Linked DNA regions of Methylotuvimicrobium sp. KM2. The protein of the gene in region 1 binds, or shares a complex with, the protein of each later gene. Links are inferred from orthologs where the notes say so. Each region holds a gene or a part of one and is shown on either strand. Other genes may lie near its edges.

Region 1 (3,217 bases):
CGGACCCGATGCCATGCCTTATCGAATCCACACTAATCGGGAGGCGTGAAGACATTAGGGTCGCAGCCATTACCACAGCAGCCGCATTTCGATATTGATGCTCGCCTTTGAGATTAGGTTCCGGCAATCGGTCGATCTGCCGATCGGGTGCACACCATATCCAACCTTTCGACTGCTTCCTGTAAGCAAAATCGCACCCGATAAAAAAAGCCGGGGCCTCGATTTCATTTGCATATTCGAATATCGAGTCGGGTGGCTCAGGATCGCTGATAATCGCAGGAACTTGCTTTCTGAAAATACCGGCTTTTTCACGGCCAATCAGCTCGCGCGTTTCGCCGAGCCAATCGGCATGATCGATCCCAATGCTGGAAATAATAGAAACGTCGGGGTCCACAATATTGACGGCATCAAGACGCCCGCCCAATCCTACCTCCAACAATTGCACATCGAGATTGGCCCTGGAAAAAATATCGAGCGCAGCCAAGGTACCGAATTCAAAGTAACTCAACGAAACACCGTCTCGAACCGATTCAATACGCTCGAAAGCCGAACAGATCAAATCGTCGCTAACTGGTTTGCCGTTAATTTTTATACGTTCGTTATAACTTAGAATATGCGGAGAAGTATAGGTGCCGACTCGATAACCTTGAGCCCGATAAATGAATTCCAAAAAGGCCACGCATGAACCTTTACCATTAGTTCCTGCTACCGTGATCGTCGGCGGCTTATTGTAATCCGGTTGCAATGCTCGGAATACCCTCTGTACTCTCTCCAAGCCTAGATCAATCGTTTGCGGATGCAAACCTTCTTGCCACCTCAGCCAGCCCTCGAGCGTATCGAAATGCTTCATCTCAGACAAATTGTCGGTTCCACAAAAACATAAAAAAGCACGAAAGCGCCAACGAGATAGAAAATCGTGGATTGTCCCATCCAATAACTGCAAACTTAGGCCCTATTGCGGACCGGTTTTTGTTGTGTTTCTCGTGGCTTAACCGCAACAGCAAGATCATTCGGCCATTTAAAATTGCACTTAATCCTGAACGGCAGGCAAAGGCTCGGTTTCGGCCAAGATAATAGGTTCTTCTAAATTCGGGCTTATTTTCGTTTCCATCCGCGAGGCCATTAAAATCGCCAGCATTGCAGCAATTTTATCGCGCATTTCACGCCTATCGATAATCATGTCGATAGCGCCGTGCTCTTGCAGAAACTCGCTACGTTGAAAACCTTCCGGCAATTTTTCTCGAACGGTTTGCTCGATGACGCGAGGTCCTGCAAAACCGATCAAGGCATTCGGCTCGGCGACATTGATATCGCCAAGCATCGCCAAACTCGCGGAAACACCGCCCATCGTAGGGTCGGTCATACACGAAATAAACGGCAATCCCGCTTCCGACAACCGTGTCAAGGCCGCGCTGGTTTTCGCCATTTGAAACAATGAAAACAATGACTCCTGCATGCGAGCGCCGCCGCTGGCGGTAAAAACAATGAACGGCGCACCGATTTCGAGGCTCTCATTCACACCTCGCACGAAACGCTCGCCGACCACCGACCCCATCGAGCCACCCATAAAACTAAAATCGAACGCGGCGGCTACGATATCTTTATTCTTGAGCTTACCCTTAATCACTACGAGAGCATCGCTTTCCTTGGTCTGTTTTTGCGCTTGACTTATACGGTCTTTATAGCGTTTGGAATCCTTGAATCTAAGCGGGTCGGTCGGTTTGATATGTTGACCGATTTCTTCTTGATCCTGCTCATCGAGAAATAATTCCAACCGTACTCTTGCCGATATCCGCATGTGATGATTGCATTTAGGGCACACACTGGAATTTCGTTCCAATTCGTTGTTATAGAGAATCGCGTTGCAACTCGGACACTTGGTCCATAAACCCTCGGGCACGGCGCCTTTTTTCTTGTTAGTCCCGTCTGTTCTGATTGTTGAGGGGACCAGTTTTTCAAACCAACTCATATTTTAAACTCCGAATTCGCTCATGTGATCGACGACTTATTCATCCATTGCGGCGCGCATGGCTTTAAGTAAATCGACTATTTCGGAACAGGCCTGCTCCGGATTATCCAAATTCGCTTCGATTTTACTGATCAAGGCGCTACCGACAACGACACCATCACCTAAATGAGCCACTGTCTTTGCCGTCTCGGCATCCTTAACACCGAAGCCGATACCGATCGGCAATTGAGTATTCGCACGGATTAACTTCAGCCTTTCCTCGACATCGGCGGTGTTCAAGTGCCCAGCACCGGTTACACCTTTGAGTGAAACGTAGTAAATATAGCCACTGCCCGCCGCATCCATTTTACGAATGCGTTCTTCATTACTATTAGGCGCCAACAAAAAAACCGGATCGATACCGCGTTCTTTCAGCAACGAAACACAGAAACCGGCCTCCTCAGGCGGCAAATCAACCGTCAGCACACCATCGATTTCGACGCGTTGCGCCGCATTGGCAAAATCTTCGTAACCCATTGCCTCGATCGGATTTAAATACCCCATCAACACGACCGGCGTTTGGTCATCCTTTCTTCTGAATTCGGCGACTATATTGAGTACTTTTCTTAAACTCATTTTATGCGCCAAGGCGCGTTCACTGGCTTTCTGAATGACCGGTCCGTCCGCCATCGGATCGGAAAACGGTACGCCAAGCTCAATAATATCAACGCCCGCTTCCACCATCGCATGCATCATCGGCACGGTAAAATTCGGATGCGGATCACCGGCCGTCAAAAATGGAATCAAAGCCTTACGGCCTGACTTGGAAAGCTCTTCAAATTTAGCGGCTAAACGGCTCACAGTTGTATTCCCTCGCGTTGCGCCAAGGTCATGATATCTTTATCGCCACGACCGGAAAGATTGATAATAATTATGCTGTCTTTGGGCATGGTCGGCGCCAGCTTTGTCGTATAAGCAATCGCATGACTCGATTCCAGCGCAGGAATAATGCCTTCCATTTCGGTTAAATCATGAAAACCCTTCAAGGCTTCATCATCGGTTATGTTGACATATTCGGCGCGCCCGCTGTCTTTCAACCAAGCATGTTCGGGTCCGACGCCGGGATAATCCAAGCCCGCCGAGATTGAATGCGTTTCGATGATTTCACCATCATCATCCTCGATCAAATAAGTCCGATTGCCGTGTAAAACTCCCGGACGTCCCGCACAAAGCGGAGCAGAATGACGTCCTGTTTCGACGCCGTCTCCG
Region 2 (3,170 bases), 160 kb from region 1 along the record:
CTCAGCTGGGATCTTGCGGTCGGGTCAGCGATAGCGTGACCCGACCCAATCAAGCATGCTAGTTTAAGTCCAATAGCTTTTCAAGATAGTGAATGTTGCGTTGTCCGGCGATGAATCCGGAGTCGGTCATGATGTCTTTTTGGAGCGGTATATTCGTTTTTATACCGTCGATCACCATTTCGTTCAATGCGGTTGTCATTCTTGCAATGGCGCTATTGCGGTTTTCGCCGTGCGCGATTAGCTTACCGATCATCGAATCATAATAAGGCGGTACTTTGTAGCCGTTATAGATGTGTGTTTCGCACCGAATGCCGGGGCCGCCCGGCATGTGGAATTGATGGATCGTACCGGGACAGGGCATGAAGGTCTTGGGGTCTTCGGCATTCAGTCGACACTCGATCGCATGACCTTGAATTTTGACTTGCTCTTGAGTAATCGATAAGGGTAATCCGTAGGCGATACGTAATTGTTCCTTAACGATATCGAAGCCGGTGACCATTTCGGTAACCGGATGCTCGACTTGAACCCGCGTATTCATTTCTATGAAGAAGAATTCGCCTTTTTCATACAGGAACTCGAAGGTCCCTGCGCCCAGGTAGCCGATATCGCGGCAAGCTTTGGCGCACAATTCGCCCATACGGTTACGTTCTTCGTCGGTAATGCCCGGTGCCGGCGCTTCTTCGACGACTTTTTGGTGCCTTCGCTGCATCGAGCAATCGCGCTCGCCAAGATGGATCGCATTACCGTGTGAATCGGCCATCACCTGGAATTCGATATGGCGGGGATCTTCCAGGAATTTTTCCATGTACACGGTATCGTTTCCGAACGCGGCACTCGCTTCCGCTTTCGTCATGGTAATGGCATTGATCAATGCGGCTTCGGTATGTACGGTGCGCATTCCGCGTCCGCCACCGCCGCCGGCGGCTTTGATGATAACCGGGTAACCGATTTCCTGAGCCATTTGCAGGTTTTGCTTATTATTGTCGGTTAACGGATTGCCGTTGCCCGGTACACAGGGAATGCCGGCGGCTATCATTGCCTTTTTTGCGGCGATTTTATCGCCCATTATGCGGATCGTATCTGCATTCGGGCCGATGAAAACAAAGCCGCTTTGCTTTACTTTTTCCGAAAAATCGGCATTTTCCGATAGAAAGCCGTATCCCGGATGAATGGCTTCGGCATCGGTGACTTCGGCCGCGCTTATGATGGCTGGGATATTTAGATAGCTATCGGTGGATGGGGCGGGGCCTATGCAAACCGACTCATCGGCTAGCCTAACATGTTTTAGATCCCGGTCCGCCACGGAATGTACCGCGACAACCTTGACTCCAAGTTCACGGCAAGCGCGCAAGATGCGCAAGGCTATTTCGCCTCGATTGGCGATGACTATTTTATCGAACATGATTAAATACCTTTGGGTTGTTATTCAATGACAAACAAAGGTTGGTCATATTCGACGGGTTGGCTGTTCTCAACCAATATTTGCGTTACTGTACCGGTTTTATCGGCTTCGATTTGGTTGAGGATTTTCATCGCTTCTATGATACAGAGAGTATCGCCTGCTTGTACCGATTGTCCGATATCGACAAAAGGTTTGGCGCCGGGAGACGCGGACCTGTAGAAAGTGCCGACCATCGGCGATTTTACAATATGACCGGTTATTTTTTTCTCTGTCGGTTCTACAGGGCTTGGTGCGGGTGCCGAAGATGGGGTGGTCGGAGCGAATTGAGCCGGTGCGTAGTTCACTTGGGCGGCATTCGAGTAACGACTAATTCGGACGGATTCTTCCCCCTCACTGATTTCTAATTCGGCAATATCCGATTCTTCGATGAGCTCGATCAGTTTTTTTATTTTTCTAATATCCATTGTGTTATGTTCTCTTTGCTAATATCTCGTGAGCGGCCGTCAAGGCCAATTCGTAACCGATGGCTCCCAGTCCGCAAACAACTCCCACGGCAATATCCGAAAAATAGGAATGTTTTCTAAAAGCTTCCCGGGCATGTACGTTCGACAGGTGCACTTCAATGAAGGGAATCTTGGTCGCCAGCAATGCGTCGCGTATCGCCACGCTGGTATGAGTAAAAGCTGCTGGATTAATAATGATAAAATCGACATCGTTGGAAAAAGATCGATGAATCAATTCCACGATTTGGTGTTCGGCGTTATATTGGTGAAAACGGAGCGCGTGACCCAGAGTCGAGGCGGATTTTTCCATCGCCAGCTGTATATCGGCTAAGGTTTTGCTACCGTAATGGGTAGGTTCTCTTAGACCCAGCAGATTCAAGTTCGGACCGTTAATAACGCAAATATTCGCCATGCAATTGAAGTGCTAATTTAGATTCGGTGCCGATAATTCTCCCTAATTTAAGCACGTTTGTCCATATTTATGTCATTTAACACAAATAAGGCGTAATCACTGGATCTTTTAAGACATTTACATGGTTTATCGAATGATTTGATGTTTTCTCAGTCCATCAGAGGTTCGATGATTTCGATAATCTTGTTGCGGGATAATTGTCCGGATTGTTTATGAATTATTCGACCTTCTTGATTGAAGATAAGGCTGAAAGGAAGGATTCCGGCAGAATTTCCCCATTGTTGAGTCAAGATGATGCCTTGGTCGCCGGCGATTAGCATCGGATAATTGATGTCGACAAAGTCGAGATATTTTTTGACCGATTCTTTAGTTTCGATAGCGATGCCGACAAATTGCAAGCCACGGTCTTGGTATTCTTGCTGTAAGGCAACAAATTCGGGGATTTCTTCGCGGCAAGGAGGGCACCAGGTTGCCCAAAAGTTGACGATGGTGATTTTTCCTCGCCATTCGGATAGGCTGCGTTCGTTGCCGTTCAAATCGGGTAGTCGGTAATCCGGTAGTTCCATGGTTTCACTATGCGTTTCCGGCTGTGTTTTATTTTGTAGCCAAATTCCGCCGGCTAAAGCGACAACTGCGGCGATAATAAGTGCCGTGGTTTGTTTCATAAATCAACTTGCCGCAGTATGTTTAAAAAAGCGTTGGCATCCTGATAGCCTATCACGCGTAAATGTTTTTTTTCGGCTAGGTCGGTACCGAAAAATAAAGTGGCCGGAGGCCCGACTAAGTTAAATTTTTTCAGCAAGGCTTGATGTTCAAAATTGTTTGCCGTGACGTCCGCCTTCAATAAAACGAA

The links.
Region 2: the proteins of accD (region 1) and accB are in contact, whole or in part, in a solved structure (PDB 8UXZ), measured with the Escherichia coli proteins. The link is inferred for Methylotuvimicrobium sp. KM2 from one-to-one orthologs.

The regions. Positions count from the first base shown.
Region 1 is NZ_CP150634.1:2,846,549-2,849,765, forward strand. What follows is about bases 1-2,885. They hold accD (acetyl-CoA carboxylase, carboxyltransferase subunit beta), read right to left. Parts: upstream 1,970-2,885; coding sequence 1,031-1,969; downstream 1-1,030. Other genes in these bases: folC (bifunctional tetrahydrofolate synthase/dihydrofolate synthase), read right to left, coding at 1-850; trpA (tryptophan synthase subunit alpha), read right to left, coding at 2,006-2,809; trpB (tryptophan synthase subunit beta), read right to left, coding at 2,806-2,885. Also shown: more of trpB, read right to left, coding at 2,886-3,217.
Region 2 is NZ_CP150634.1:3,009,307-3,012,476, reverse strand. The notes cover bases 145-2,982. They hold accB (acetyl-CoA carboxylase biotin carboxyl carrier protein), read right to left. Parts: upstream 1,867-2,982; coding sequence 1,423-1,866; downstream 145-1,422. Other genes in these bases: dsbD (protein-disulfide reductase DsbD), read right to left, coding at 2,979-2,982; WJM45_RS12620 (redoxin domain-containing protein), read right to left, coding at 2,467-2,982; aroQ (type II 3-dehydroquinate dehydratase), read right to left, coding at 1,871-2,317; accC (acetyl-CoA carboxylase biotin carboxylase subunit), read right to left, coding at 145-1,402. Also shown: more of accC, read right to left, coding at 59-144; more of dsbD, read right to left, coding at 2,983-3,170. UniProt on the Escherichia coli protein: This protein is a component of the acetyl coenzyme A carboxylase complex; first, biotin carboxylase catalyzes the carboxylation of the carrier protein and then the transcarboxylase transfers the carboxyl group to form malonyl-CoA.